2 regions of the Cytobacillus sp. MT66 genome follow, and region 1 is predicted to be linked to the other one. Evidence: predicted binding sites of a transcription regulator. Region 1 holds the regulator's gene; the other holds the start of a gene.
What was found. Region 1 encodes LexA, which represses DNA repair genes until DNA is damaged. Its sites were predicted from a motif close to CGAACATATGTTCG; they were not measured.
Positions count from the first base shown of each region.

Region 2: uvrB (excinuclease ABC subunit UvrB) is a predicted target of LexA. The motif match lies at 6,467-6,480, and genes of this name have one in related genera.

Region 1 is NZ_JBXAFB010000003.1:141,116-149,199, forward strand. Features, by position in the region: gene tkt (transketolase) at 1-831, opposite strand, end outside; gene AC1Q59_RS06650 (DUF896 domain-containing protein) at 1,006-1,236, opposite strand; gene AC1Q59_RS06655 (YneB family resolvase-like protein) at 1,363-2,010, opposite strand; gene yneA (cell division suppressor protein YneA) at 2,032-2,349, opposite strand; gene lexA (transcriptional repressor LexA) at 2,504-3,127, shown strand; gene AC1Q59_RS06670 (cytochrome c biogenesis CcdA family protein) at 3,386-4,099, shown strand; gene AC1Q59_RS06675 (response regulator transcription factor) at 4,114-4,812, shown strand; gene AC1Q59_RS06680 (HAMP domain-containing sensor histidine kinase) at 4,799-5,866, shown strand; gene AC1Q59_RS06685 (OsmC family protein) at 5,949-6,350, shown strand; gene AC1Q59_RS06690 (hypothetical protein) at 6,347-6,973, shown strand; gene AC1Q59_RS06695 (peroxiredoxin family protein) at 6,966-7,556, shown strand; gene AC1Q59_RS06700 (sulfurtransferase TusA family protein) at 7,757-7,984, opposite strand; gene AC1Q59_RS06705 (MBL fold metallo-hydrolase) at 8,013-8,084, opposite strand, start outside.
Region 2 is NZ_JBXAFB010000006.1:132,971-141,054, reverse strand. Features, by position in the region: gene AC1Q59_RS12690 (DUF4097 family beta strand repeat-containing protein) at 1-843, opposite strand, end outside; gene AC1Q59_RS12685 (magnetosome magnetite crystal formation protein family) at 870-1,190, opposite strand; gene uvrA (excinuclease ABC subunit UvrA) at 1,460-4,339, opposite strand; gene uvrB (excinuclease ABC subunit UvrB) at 4,347-6,326, opposite strand; gene AC1Q59_RS12670 (GntR family transcriptional regulator) at 6,714-7,385, opposite strand; gene brnQ (branched-chain amino acid transport system II carrier protein) at 7,771-8,084, shown strand, end outside.

The DNA.
Region 1 (8,084 bases):
TTCCTTGGTTAACTTTAATTCGTCTGCACCAAGCGGAGCACCGTGTACATCAGATTTACCAGATTTATTCGGTGAGCCATAGCCAATAATCGTTCTTACTTCAATCATCGCAGGACGATTTTCATCTGCTTTGGCCTCTTCAATGGCTTTTGAGATTTCGGATAGATCATTTCCATCCTCAACACGCAAGTATTGCCATCCGTAAGACTTAAAACGCTGTTCAACACTTTCAGAGAAGGATTTATTTAAATCGCCATCAAGTGAGATATCATTTGAATCATATAGAACGATTAATCTGCCAAGCTTTAAATGCCCTGCAAGTGATGCAGCTTCTGCAGATACCCCTTCCATCAAATCTCCATCTCCGCAAATGCTGTATGTATAGTGGTCAACTAGCGGAAAGCCTTCTTTATTATAAACGGCTGCTAAATGACGTTCAGCCATCGCCATTCCCACTGACATGGCAATGCCTTGTCCAAGGGGACCTGTTGTAGCATCAACGCCTGGTGTATGGCCGTACTCTGGGTGTCCCGGTGTTTTGCTTCCCCACTGTCTGAATTCCTTAATATCTTCCATTGAAACATCATAACCAGAAAGATGAAGAAGGCTGTATAATAGCATGGAACCATGACCAGCTGAAAGTACAAAACGATCACGGTTAAACCACTTAGGATTTTTCGGATTATGGTTCATAAACCTTGTCCAAAGTGCATATGCCATCGGCGCTGCACCCATAGGCATTCCAGGATGACCGGAATTTGCCTTTTCAATTGCATCAATAGATAATGTCCTAATAGAACTTATCGATAAAGCATCATTTTGATCAAACATTTTGTCCAATCCCTCCGCGAGTAATAATTACTCTTTAATATTATAGGCAGCCTTTGCCTAATACAACAAATTGTATCAAATTTTGCAAAAAAAGTCGGTTTGTCTAGTAATATTATCTAAAAGGTATCTAAATATGTAAAAAGGGCATACAAATGCATGTATCCCTTCTATTAATTAATGTAAATTTTTCTTTTGGATATTTTTTAACTTTTGAGGTGTAACATCTTGTCCATTTGGATCAATTATGGTTACCCCTTTTAAGGTGGTTAGCATGGAGGAACGAAATGTTTCTAAATATTCTCTGCGCAGGGCAGATTGCTCTTTCGCTTCTTCTTTTGTTAGCCCTGATTCCTTAGCCTTCTTTGCCAGAAAATTAATACGATCAAGTTTGGTTTTTGGCAGCATTTTCAAGCTCCTTATTCTAGAATTACTTAGAGCAAATCGTTCTCGCAGATTTACTCAAGGTCATGTTACTAGAAAAGAGTGATATTTACAAGAAACTTAACCTGATTTGAAGAGAATGATCTGCTTTTATTCTATAGATGAAGCTGTATATTCCTGATATCTTCTATGTACAGTTGCTTTGGATATCACATATCCAAAACCTCTTAGTGTAGCGGCTATTTCAGCGAATGTCAGACCATTCTGCCGGAGCCTGATGATTTCTTCGATAGGTGCTTCAATCCTTTCACGTCCAGAGTGAATACCTAAATTGGAAAGGTTTCTTTCAGGTTTATAGCCATTTCTGACAGCTCTTTTCATCCCTCGTTTAATTTTTATATTATGCAGCTTTCTTTGATACTCCTCTACCATACTAACTATATTTAATACCATGGAATCAGAATCGGAAAGCAGCAGCTCGCCATGATGAGAAATGGTATATAGCTGTACACCTTCTTTTAAAATACAGTGGAGAATGGCGATTTTTGCATTTCCCCTGCCAAGTCTCGTTTCATCTTGTATTAGTACTGCATTAATTTTCTGTTCCTTTATTATCGAGAGAAGCTCAAGTATTCCTTCCCGTTCTAAATCATAGCCGCTTGCCTGTTCGCGGATAATTTTAATGATTTGAAAGTCCATTTGGCTGGCCAATTTGTTTAACTCTTCTTCCTGCCTAGCTAATGATGTTTCTTGTGATTCTTTTGTTGTGCTGACACGGCAGTAAATAATTGCTTTCATGTAGTCCCCTTCTATAAATTATTATTTTAAGCTTGCCAGTTCTGTCCGGGTCTCATTTACTTGAATTACCGGTATAATGATCTCTTCGCCTGGATAAATTCTTCCATCTGCAATACCATTATTGTTTTGAACCCAGTGAATAAAGTCATTAATGGCTAATGTATGTTCATTTGAATATTCTTCAGCAATTTTCCAAAGAGAATCGCCTTCGTTAACAGTAATTTTAATATAATTTTCACTCTCCGGGCTATCTATTTGAAGGGAAAGCATAAATGCAGCTAATAGACTGATGGCAAATAAAACAATAGTATAAGAGTATTTGTTCCATAAATATTTCATTATCTTCACCTCATACGGAATATACGTTCGCTTTTTATATTTTTATTTTAACCAGAACATTTGTTTTGTGTCAAGAAAAATTCGAACTTATGTTTGTACTGTTTGGTAAAAGATGCTATACTTATGGTAAGAAAAACAGCCGAGGTGTAATGCGATGGTTAAGTTATCTAAAAGGCAGCAGGATATATTAGATTTTATTAAAGAAGAGGTTAAGCTAAAGGGCTATCCGCCTTCTGTCAGAGAAATTGGGGAAGCTGTCGGACTTGCCTCTAGCTCCACGGTTCACGGTCATCTTTCAAGACTTGAAAGCAAAGGATTAATCCGCAGGGACCCCACGAAGCCGCGGGCAATTGAAATACTAGATTTAGAAGATCCTCAGCAAATACCAGATTATCGTGTAATTAATGTCCCGATCGTAGGAAAAGTAACAGCTGGACAGCCTATTACAGCAATTGAAAATGTCGAGGAGTACTTCCCGCTTCCGGAAAGATTCGCTCCATCGGACGAACAAATTTTCATGCTTGAAGTCATGGGTGAAAGTATGATTGAAGCAGGAATACTAGATGGAGATTATGTTATAGTCAAGCAGCAAAGCACGGCCAATAACGGAGAAATCATCGTTGCAATGACCGAGGACGATGAAGCTACGGTCAAGCGTTTTTTCAAAGAAAAGGAGTGGATCAGACTTCAGCCTGAAAACTCCACAATGGAACCTATTATTCTTCGGAATGTCTCCATTTTAGGGAAGGTTATCGGGGTATATCGTCATATTCACTAGAAAAAAGGGATGCATCTAGCATCCCTTTTTTTATATCCAATTTTACAAAAGGCTTGCTTATCATGCTAATCCTTCCACCTGGAGTATAGGTATTATTACTGCCGTTTAATGAATTATATGCCCCTCTATTAAAGCAAAAGCAAAATAGTCCTATTCTATTCAGATCCCTTTTATATGTAAATGACATGGATGAACTTGATTATCTTAATCAAACTTTAACAAACCATTTTTAAAATAACTATAGAAGGAGTGAGGACTATGAATGATATTGGAATATATTTTGCATTAGCTGGCGGAGTGCTGTCTTTTTTCTCTCCCTGTGTGTTTCCCCTCTTGCCTGCCTATATCACCCATTTAACAGGCGGAAAAATTGAGGACTCAAAGCTTGAAATCAACCGTTCAAAACTTTATTTTCGATCTATGGGCTTTATCATTGGTTTTAGTATTATTTTTATTGCACTTGGAGCTTCTGCCAGTTTTATTGGAAAGTTATTAATGGAGTATCGGTTAATAATTATGCAGATTGCGGGTTTACTAATTATCGTATTTGGTCTGCAGATGGCTGGATTGCTGAAATTTAAGTTTCTCATGAAAGAAAAAAGATTTCAGCCTAAACAAAAATCCAAAAGCATATTTAGTTCAATATTACTTGGGATGGCTTTTGCCAGCGGGTGGTCTCCTTGTGTGGGACTTGCTTTATCATCCATACTATTATTAGCAAGTTCATCGGATACTCTTACTCAAGGGATCTTTCTTTTAGCTGCCTATTCAATTGGAATGGCTATTCCATTTCTTATCATATCAGTTGTTATATCCTATTCTTTAAAGACAATGAGAAAAATTAATAAATTACTATCAAAATTAGCTTTTATTAATGGGATGGTCATGATTATGCTTGGTTTCCTAGTGTTAAGCGGGCAAATGCAAAAAATAAGTGCTTGGTTATCAGCTTATAGTTTATTTCAGCTTTAGAAAAGGGTGATTACTTGATTAACACTAACCTTATCGGCAAATCAGTATTAGTAGTTGAAGACGATGCAAAAATCCGTAATCTCGTTAGAATCTACCTAGAAAAGGAAGGATACGAAGTCATTGAAGCTAAAGATGGGTATGAGGCAAAAGAAAAAATTGAAATACTTGATCCCTGTATTTTAATATTAGATCTTATGTTACCTGGTATTAGCGGTGAAGAAATTTGCACTTGGGTGCGTGAAGATTTAAAAAGTCTAATGCCAATCATTATGCTCACTGCTAAAGTAACGGAAAAAGACCGTATAAAAGGGTTTAAATTAGGCGCAGATGATTACGTAGTCAAACCATTTAGTCCTGCTGAATTGATGGTACGCATTGAAGCAGTATTGAGAAGAACTGCCAGCCGATGCGGAAAGCTTACTTTTACAGGTTTCACTATTAAGCCTGCAAAAGGAGAAGCTTTGATTAATGGTGAACAAATAAACTTAACTCAGTTTGAGTTTAAACTTCTTCACACCTTCATGCAGCATGCAAATCAGATCTTATCAAGGGAACAAATTTTGCAGTATATTTACGAAAATAATGAAAAAGCCGTATCTGACCGCACCATTGATGTTCATATTAAGCATCTACGTGAAAAAATTAAGGAAAAGACACCTAAAGATTATATTCAAACTGTAAGAGGAATGGGGTATAAATTTGTGGGCCATTAAAAAAGTTTCCAAGTCAAACCTTCTATTAAAGTTAGTGTTTTTAAATAGTATTGTAATCCTTCTCGTGATCCTTTTTGCCGGCTTATCAGTTAAAAATTATGCCTGTTTTTTGGTTAATTCAGAAGATATGACTGGACAGGTCCTTGTTCATACCTTAGATGGCTATTTATTTAAAGTTAGTGTCCTTGCATTTTTTATCGCGGGTTTATTTCACTATATTACCGTAAAAAAAATCATCAAGCCGATTAAGCAATTGTCCTCAGCAGCCAAAGAAATTAAAGAAAGAAATCACCCCACAAAAGTCCATATAGCTGCCTCAGGTGAAATGAAGGACCTTATTGAGAACTTTAATTCCATGGCCGATACACTCCATAAGGTACAAGAACAGCGAGAAGAAATGCTTCGAGATATTGCCCATGAGCTTCGCACACCATTAACAAATATAAATGGCTATCTCGAAGCTCTCCAAAATAAGGTGATTGAAGGAAACTCAGAATTATTTGGCTCACTTTTAGAGGAATCTCGGCGAATTACAGGAATTGTTGAACTAATTACTGAACTCAATTCTTGGAATAATGGCGTCTATTTTTTAGAAAAACCCTTTGAACATGTCGAAATCGATAAAACACTATCAGAATCAATAAAAGTTTTTCATTTGAGAATGGAAGATAAGTTTTCAGAAACAAGCTTTCAGATAGAATCTGGAATTATTGAGGGTAATAAAAACGGCCTGATGCAAGTTTTTACAAATATTTTTCAAAATATCCTTGATTATAACGCTGGAGATAAACTTGAAGTTACCGGTCAAATTAATAATGATCAATATTTAATTACCTTTTCTCATATCGGTCAATCCATAGATCCTGAGAAAAAGGATCTAATCTTTGAACGTTTTTACCGCCTCGACGAATCCAGAAGTACAAGGTCAAGTGGCGCTGGCCTTGGACTTGCCATTGCCAAAAGCATAATAAGTGCTCACAGAGGACATTTAGGACTGGACACAGATGGAACCTCCCATACTTTTTGGATCAAGCTTCCCTTAATAAAAAAATAACTCGCAAGTTACTTTTCTAAATTAATTCTTAATCATTCCTTAACATACTGGATTCATAATCCAATTGAAAGGGAGTGTTTATATGAGGTTCACAATTGATAAAGATGGTGTCATTGGCCATTTAGACTTTGACCAGCTGCAAATTTCTACTAATGAAAAAGTGGGGTTTCGTCCATTTGAGCTTTTTGTCTCCTCTTTAATTGGATGCAGCGGGATGTTGCTAGAAAAGATTCTCGTAAAAAAAAGGCATGCTTACATGAATATAGAGATGGAAGTTTCCGCTGTCAGAAACCCTGATCAGACCAATCGAATCGAACAAATAACTATTATTGCTTATGTTCAATCAGAAAAGATCATTTCTCCTCAGCAAGGCGAACAATTAGCTGCGCTGGTAGTTCGAAATTGCGGAATGATTCAGTCAGTCATTGAATCCATTGATATCACTTTTACGATTAAACATTCAACACCGAATGACGATCAATGACCTATCTGAATGTTGGCAGCATTACCATTCCTGCCGTTTGGATAGCCATATTTATTACACTTTTTATTACTCCACTCATTTATAGAATTTTATATAAAAAAAAGGTTGAAGATTGGTATTGGAATGGGTTTTTCTTTTATATTCTTGTTTGGAAATTAAGCTATATCGTGTTTAATCTAAAAATGTTTTTAGACATGCCCCTGTCCATTATCTATTTTAATGGAGGGACAAAAGGCAATATTCTTGGCTTGGCCGTTCTTTCATTTTATCTGTTTTTTATTGCAGCAAAAAAATACCGTTCATTTTATGAACACTCGGCTCAAATATTCCTCCTTTACTATATCATCTATGAAGCTGTTGTTTCTTTACTAGAACAAAAAGCCATTGAAGGGTTATGCCACTCCATTCTATTAATAGGGTATTTGCTCTTACTCTATTATTTAAAAAAGAACAAGCTGCGTCTATCAGCTCAGCTCTTTATAGTCGTTTTCTTATCAGAACTAATGATTATGAGCATATTCAGTTCTTTTTCCTCAAAGGTGGTATTAACCTTTTCATGGATCGGCTGCACCATTCTAATTGCATTTATAAAAAGTAATGAGGAGGACACTAAACTTGATTAAAAATCTATTATCCATCGTTATTATTATCCTAGCAGCAGCGATTTTCATCCTGAACATATGGAATCCGTTTCAAGAAGAAACAAATAATAATGATCCTGTTAATCCTGCAGAAGACATTTCTGCCAATGAAAACATTCCAGGGGCTGATCTTTCTGAGGTACAGGAAGGAAAAGCTGCTCCAGACTTTAAATTAGGATCTTTAAATGGTGAGACAGTAAGCCTTTCTGATTATAGAGGAAAAAAAGTAATTTTAAATTTTTGGGCTACATGGTGTCCGCCGTGTAAAGCCGAGATGCCGCATATGCAAAACTTCTATGAAAAAAATGCAAATGAAGGTATTGAGATTGTTGCTGTAAACCTTACTAATATTGATAATGGTCAGGAGGCCATTGAGTCCTTTGTCGCCGATTACGGGCTTACCTTCCCTATTCTTCTTGACAAGGAAGGTATGATTGGCCCACAATACCAAGCGTTCACGATTCCTACCAGCTATATCATCGACTCTAATGGAATCATTACAAAGAAAGTAGTTGGCCCAATGAATGAAGACACGATGATCAATTTAACGAAGGATATTGAATAAAAAAGAAAAATATAAAAAGAAGAAGACGTATTCCAGTCTTCTTCTTTTTTCTACCTTTGCTATGTTGTTATACATTGTTGATTTTCGTGAAGGTATGAGATTTCAATTAAAACGGAATTTTACCGTTTATTTTTCCGAACACAGTGTAAATCAGGATTCAGTAATACCAGATCCTATAATTTAAACTAATAGAACTTCCATTAGCCCTTTTTAATCCAAAATTTTAAAACTCCATTTTCTTCTTCATGTTTGATAAGTTCATGGCCGCCAGATTTTGCCCATGCAGCCAGGTCATTTTTTGCCCCTTTATCTGTCGCATAAATTTCTAGAACATCACCTGAAGCTAATTCATTTATTGCCTTTTTTGTTCTCACGATTGGCATTGGACATGCTAAGCCTTTTGCATCTAAAATTTTTGCTGCTTCCATTATTTCTATTCCTCCTTAAATATGTTAATTATCTAACAGCGCAACGGTTTGGTCCGATTTCCATTTCCCGTTGTTTTTCCTCATCCGGGCTGATTTTCCC
Region 2 (8,084 bases), on a different contig from region 1:
TTCATTTACTGTGCAGAGAATATCGCCATTAAAGGAATGGAGATCAAGCTTTTTAAAATAACCATCCATTTGAATGGCGCCATTGAGCGTTTCTGCTTCAACCTGGTCCACCTTGCTCTTTTGAATGAGAATTTGCCCGTTTCCAGTTTCCACTTCTGCAAAATGGCTATTGATGTTCTTCATAATAATTTTGCCATTAGCCGTTTTTGCTTTATAGCTTTGTGCATTGATGTTGCCGCCTTCTATCGAACCATTAAACAGTCTTATTCTAATTTTATCATACTCTGTTTGTGGGACATATATGACAGCCTCTAGCTTCATCCACTTAGACTGGGTGCCGAATCGAAGCTTTCCGCCATCTGCAGCAAATAGGACATTGCTGAGGAAGTTTGTTCTCGCTTCCTCCTGACTTTCTGCGCGATATACCTTCACTTTACATTCAATCCGCACGTCCTTTTGATTCCATGGAACCACTTCCACGTTGCCATTAGCAATGTCAATATCCATATTTGACAGCACGACATCGCTTTGCTGAAAAATATGGGTAAGTTCAACGGATTGCCCAAAGTTAAAATCAAGATCAAAGTCTTTAATTTTTTTAAAGGCCGTGTCAACAAAGTCGATAATTTTGTCCTTTGCGGATTGGAATTTATAGTTGATTGGATCTTCCTTTTTGGCTTCTTCAAACTTCACAGTTGTCGATAACTCCTGAACAAGTGATTCTTTTTTCTTCTCAGCAGTTTGACTAGTCTTTTCCAGCTCCTCCAAAAGAAATATGGCCTCGTCAACGGACAGCTTTCCATCCTCAACCATTTTTAAAATGCGCTTGCGTTCCTCTTGCATAATCGCATACCTCCTGCTGGTTTTTTCTAAAAATGTTCGCTTGTAAATACTTTTATCCCTTTAATTATATTCCATACTGTCACAATTAAAGATGTCAAAATAGTTAAAATGATACTGATTATAAATAGGACTGGGAATTCTGCATTGTTTGAGGCCTCTATAATAAATGTGACAAATGTTATACACACAGGAATGAGCACGATTAGGTGGGAAAGCAAAGCCTTCTTAGCATGTTCTTTAGCCCGTTTATCTTCAGCAACAAAGTAAACGATAAGCGGAAAAATAATTCCGGCAAAGAAAACACTCAAATAGCTTAAACCCGATAACACCTTACCTGTCTCCATCATCTTCAGCTCCTTTACCAATATTACGGTAAAAGCTAAAAAAGGTTTCATCAATTAAAAACAAAAACAGCACATTTTACATGGATACGGGAATGTACAGTCTTTCGCACTTTAAAGCACCGGGGGCCTGTCCCCCAGAGCTTTAAAGCGTTAATCCATGGGGGGCCTGTCCCCCAATGGAGCAGTGCGTTAAAGGGTTACGGCATTTACATTAATAATTTCGGACACACATGAAAAGGCAGCGCCTTGGGCGCTGCCTTCAAATTTAGTTGTTATGCATTTGTGACGCTGGCTTCTTTGTCTTCGATTTGCTGTTTCATTCGTTGGCGATCCCGCTCGAGGATTGGCTTTAGGTATTTTCCAGTATAAGATTCAGGCACTTCAGCGACTTGTTCAGGGGTACCAGTCGCAACGATAGTTCCGCCTTTGTCGCCGCCTTCTGGACCAAGGTCGATGAGATAATCGGCAGCCTTAATGACATCCAAATTATGCTCGATGACTAATACGGTGTCGCCATTTTCAACAAGACGCTGCAGAACGACCAGCAATCTTGAGATATCGTCTACATGAAGACCCGTTGTCGGCTCGTCCAATATATAGAGTGAACGGCCCGTGGATCGGCGATGAAGCTCTGAAGCTAATTTAACCCGCTGCGCTTCCCCTCCAGAAAGAGTGGTTGCCGGCTGGCCAAGCTTTACATAGCCTAATCCAACATCATATATCGTTTGCAGTTTCCGGTGAATTTTAGGAATATTTTCGAAAAACTTCACCGCATCCTCTACAGTCATATCAAGGACATCGGAAATATTCTTCCCTTTGTACTTCACTTCAAGGGTTTCCCGGTTATAGCGTTTCCCATGACAAACCTCACAAGGCACATAAACATCAGGAAGGAAGTGCATCTCGATTTTAATGATTCCGTCCCCGCGGCAGGCTTCGCAGCGGCCACCTTTAATATTAAAGCTGAATCTTCCCTTTTTATAACCGCGCACCTTTGCTTCATTTGTTGCAGCAAACACATCGCGAATATCATCAAACACACCTGTGTACGTTGCTGGGTTTGAACGGGGTGTTCTGCCAATCGGAGACTGGTCAATATCAATGACCTTATCCAGATGTTCAATCCCCTTGATTTCCTTATGCTCACCGGGCTTGGTTTTGGCACGGTTCAGCTTTTGCGCTAAGGATTTATGCAGAATTTCATTGACTAGTGTACTTTTTCCCGAGCCAGACACACCCGTAACAGACACAAACATCCCAAGTGGAATTTTCACATTAACATTCTGCAGGTTATTTTCTTTTGCGCCCTTGATTTCGAGGAATCGTCCATCACTTTTACGCCGTTCTAGCGGCAGTGTGATGAACCTTTTCCCTGACAGGTACTGTCCTGTCAATGAATCGGGGTCGGCCATGACCTCTTGCGGGGTTCCCGCAGATATCACTTCTCCACCGTGCACACCGGCACCTGGGCCGATATCTATTAGGTAATCTGCCGCAATCATCGTATCCTCATCATGCTCAACAACAATCAGCGTATTTCCGATGTCCCGCATGTTTTTCATTGTATCGATTAATTTATCATTATCCCGCTGGTGCAGACCGATCGACGGTTCATCAAGAATATAGAGCACACCAGTCAGACGGGAGCCGATCTGAGTAGCCAGGCGAATCCGCTGGGCCTCTCCCCCGGAAAGTGTCCCGGCAGCACGGCTTAATGTTAAATAATCAAGGCCAACGTTTACCAGGAATCCTAATCGCTCTTTAATCTCTCTAAAAATTAAATTAGCAATTTGCATTTCTTTTTCGGTCAGGGATAGCCCTTCAAAAAATTGATAAGCTTCCTCAATGGATAGCTCGGTTACCTTTCCGATATGCTGCCCATCAATAAGAACAGCGAGCGTTTCTTTTTTCAAACGATAACCCTTACAGGTAGGACAAGGCTGCTGGGCCATATACTTTTCCATTTGTTCACGAATGTAGTCGGAACTGGTTTCTTTAAAACGGCGTTCCACATTTCTTAAAACGCCCTCAAATTGAATAAAGCCCTCTCTTACCTGCCCAAAATCATTTTCATAATGGAAAAAGATCTCCTCACCATTCGATCCATTTAACACTTTTTCCATTAAATGCTCCGGAATATCCCTGACAGGGATGTCCATGTCAATGCCATAATGATGACAAACCGCCTCAAGCAGCTGCGGGTAATATTGCGAGCTCGTTGGCTCCCATGGGGCAATCGCATGCTGCTTTAAGGATAGATCGGGATTCGGTATCACCAGATCCACATCAACTTCAAGCTTCGATCCCAGCCCATCACAATCCGGACAGGCACCGAAAGGGCTGTTAAAAGAAAACATGCGCGGTTCAAGCTCACCAATGGAAAAACCGCAGTGTGGACAAGCATGATTTTCGCTAAAAAGAAGTTCTTCCTGCCCCATGATATCAACTAGCACTTTTCCGTTTCCGAGCTGCAGTGCTGATTCTAAAGAATCGCTCAAGCGAGCAGATATTCCATCTTTAACGACAATACGGTCAATAACAACCTCAATCGAATGCTTCTTATTTTTATCAAGCTCAATGTCTTCTCCAAGATCGAACATCTCGCCATCAATGCGGACACGGACATAGCCTTCTTTTTTGATTCCCTCAAGAACTTTGACATGCATACCCTTTTTCCCTGAAACTAGCGGAGCAAGCACCTGAATTTTTGTCCGCTCAGGAAATTCCATAATGCGGTCCACCATCTGCTCAATCGTTTGCGAAGAAATCTCGATATGATGATTTGGACAAGTAGGATGCCCGACTCTTGCATACAGCAAACGCAGATAGTCATAAATCTCCGTCACAGTTCCAACCGTTGAACGAGGGTTGCGGCTCGTGGTCTTTTGGTCAATCGAAATGGCCGGGGACAGGCCCTCAATGGAATCGACATCCGGCTTATCCATTTGACCTAAGAATTGGCGTGCATACGCAGACAATGATTCCACATACCTGCGCTGCCCTTCCGCATATATGGTATCGAAAGCAAGCGAGGACTTTCCGGAACCAGAAAGCCCTGTCAGCACAACAAGCTTATCTCTCGGAATGGTGACATCAATATTTTTTAAATTATTCGCTCTGGCGCCTTTGATTACCAGATTTTCCATCGCCATCTATACGTCATCCTTCCGCTTTCAACTCTAGTATTAAATCACGAAGCTCGGCAGCTCTTTCAAAATTAAGCGCTTTGGCTTCTTCCTTCATCTCTTTTTCCATTGTTGCAATCAGCTTTTCGCGTTCTTTCTTATTTAGCTTGCTAAGCTTGGTTTGCGGTTTATATTCCTCCTGCCCTTGGGCAGCATGCGTTGCACGGATGACATCACGGATTGCTTTTTGAATGGTCTTCGGTGTGATGCCATGCTTTGTATTATATTCTTCTTGTATGGAACGGCGGCGCTTCGTCTCACTGATTGCTAATTCCATTGAATTTGTGATACGGTCGGCATACATGATGACATGACCATGCTCATTACGTGCCGCACGGCCAATCGTCTGGATTAGCGAGCGTTCAGAACGAAGGAACCCTTCCTTATCTGCATCAAGAATAGCCACAAGCGACACTTCAGGGATATCCAATCCTTCCCTTAAAAGGTTAATTCCGACTAAAACATCATAAGTACCAAGGCGAAGCTCACGAATAATCTCAATCCGCTCAAGCGTTTTAATTTCAGAATGCAAATATTGCACCTTAATGCCGATTTCCTTTAAATAGTCGGTCAGGTCCTCGGACATTTTTTTCGTTAAAGTGGTAATAAGAACCCGTTCATTTCGCTTGACCCGCTCCTGGATTTCACCAATTAAGTCATCGATTTGCCCTTCAATTGGCCGCACATCTATCGTTGGATCGAGAAGCCCTGTCGGACGGATAATTTGCTCAATCATTTCAGGGGAATGCTCGTTTTCATATGGTCCTGGAGTAGCGGATACATAGACAATTTGATTAATATGCTTCTCAAATTCCTCAAATCGTAACGGCCTGTTATCAAGCGCCGACGGCAGACGGAACCCATGATTAATGAGAACTTCTTTTCTCGCCTTGTCGCCGTTATACATACCGCGGATCTGCGGCAATGTTACATGTGACTCGTCAATGACAATAAGGAAATCATCCGGAAAGAAGTCTAGGAGGGTGTACGGAGTTGAGCCCGCTTCCCTGAAAGTGATATGTCTGGAATAGTTCTCAATACCAGAACAAAAGCCCATTTCTCTCATCATTTCCAAATCATAGCGTGTGCGCTGTTCCAGACGCTGCGCTTCCAGGAGCTTATCATTTTCCCGCAATTCCTTAAGGGTCTCTTCTAATTCTTGCTCAATGCCCTGAATTGCAACCCTCAATTTCTCTTCGCGTGTAACGAAGTGGGTTCTTGGAAAAATGGCCACATGATCGCGGTCGCCAAGAATCTCGCCGGTTAAGGAGTCAACCTCGCGAATGCGGTCAATCTCATCACCGAAAAATTCCACACGGATGCATTTTTCATCCTTAGATGCTTGGATAATCTCAACAACATCGCCGCGCACCCGGAAGGTACCGCGCTGAAACTCAATATCATTGCGTTCAAACTGAATATCAACCAATTTGCGCAGCAGCTGATTTCTTTCTATTTCCATTCCTGTACGTAATGACAGAACATTTTCCTTATATTCCTCCGGAGAACCCAAGCCAAAGATACAGGAGACACTGGCAATAATAATGACATCTCTCCGTTCAAATAATGAAGAAGTCGCAGAGTGGCGGAGCTTATCAATCTCATCATTAATGCTGGCATCTTTTTCAATAAATGTATCTGTTTGCGGAACATAAGCTTCCGGCTGATAGTAATCGTAGTAACTGACAAAATACTCAACGGCATTGTCAGGGAAAAACTCCTTAAATTCACTGTAAAGCTGGCCGGCCAGTGTTTTATTATGGGCAATGATCAGCGTCGGGCGATTGACCTCTTTGATGACATTTGAAATCGTAAAGGTTTTCCCTGTACCTGTCGCCCCTAATAGCGTTTGATGTTTCTTGCCTTCACTAAGCCCTTCAACAAGCTTTCGAATGGCCCAAGGCTGATCCCCTTGAGGCGAATATTTTGACACTAGTTTAAACTGGTCCTTCATCAAAAAGCCCCCGTTCCATTTACTCTATCGTTCAAATCAGCTTATGAATGCAAAAACAGGACCGATGTATACTGATTTGTTTCCATTAGATTCTATAAAAACATTCTACCACAAACAAAGAAAAACAAACCACTAATATGCGAACGAATATTCGTCTCAAAGGCCGGTCTTGCCCTATCGCTTTACCGCACCACCTCATCGGGGGTCAGGCCCCCATTGCTTTAACGCTTCACTCCATCGGGGGGCAGGCCCCCAATGCTTTAACGCTTCACTCCATCGGGGGTCAGGCCCCCACCGCTTTAACGCATCACTCCATCGGGGGGCAGGCCCCCAATGCTTTAACGCAAAAAAGCCTGCTAATAATTCTATCAGCAGGTTTTTTCTTGATTACTCTTGGCTGTTTTGTTTTTGATAGTATAAATCGATAGCCATGGTTATGTTAATTTTGGCCAGGCGTGCGGCTTCTGCTTTGTCTTTCTTTTCGAATGCCTTCAGGATGGCCTCATGCTCATCACTAGATTTTGAGGTCAAAATGATGGAGTTATGAAAGTAAAGACGAAAGACGTGTGACTGAAGGGTTGAAACTGTGCTGGCAATATAGGAATTATCTGCAATCTCGACAATTTTCCGATGGAACGCCTCATCGAGCTTTAAACCCTTAAAGGAATTACCTGTCTTTACCGCATGAGCAAATTCCTGGTTCAGTTCGCGGAGCGAGTCAATCGTTTCCTGATCGATTTTTTCTGCAGCAATCTCTGTTGCCAAAGCCTGAAGCGCCCCGAGCGGCGGAAGAATTTCACAAACATCCTCTTCCTTAACAGATGTAACCAGTGTCCCAACACCAGGAAACATCTCGACAAATCCCTGAAAGCTCAGCATCTGCAGTGCTTCGCGAATTGGCGTCCGGCTTACACCTAACGCCTGGGCCAGATCGGCATCATTCAATTTTTCTTTGGGATGCAAAGTCCCGTCAATAATCCATTCTAATATTTGAGAATATGCCCGATTCTTTGCTGTCGTTCGTGTAGGAGCAGAAAAGTTGTTAGGTATCGGCATCATATCTCCCCCTCGCTTCTTATGATAACAGTTACATGTACTATAACTAATTAGGGCTGATACTCGTTCAAATACTGTTTTTATTATATTGAACTAATTGTAAAAATACAATATTTTGGATATCTGATGACAACACAACGTTAATAGAATAACAAATTAATATTTTTATATAATTTTATTTTCAGAAATATATTGCATACCTATTATTCATATGGTATATTTCGACTATAAGGTAATCAAGATTCTTTTTCTATTAATTGAATCTAAATAATACTAGGGACACTAAATAACTTTTTACGGATAGCTAACTTGTAACCAGAATAGTAAGAACATTATAACAATTTAGCCAAAAAGTTATTTAAATATAAAACAAATAGGAGGAAACATTATGTCTGGCAAAGGATCATCTACTTTCATCTTAGCGGTCGGCTTTATGCTATTCGCATTATTCTTTGGAGCAGGAAACCTGATTTTCCCAGTGCTTCTTGGGCAAATGGCAGGCGAGCATGTATGGGCAGCAAATGCAGGATTTGTCGTAACAGGGGTCGGACTTCCGCTATTAAGTATTTTAGCATTTGCATTCTCTGGCAAAAGTGACCTGCAAGCACTAGCAAGCCGCGTTAATCCAGTTTTCGGAGTAATCTTTACAGTTGCACTTTATTTATCAATCGGAGCCGCTTTTGCGATTCCTAGAACTGGCAC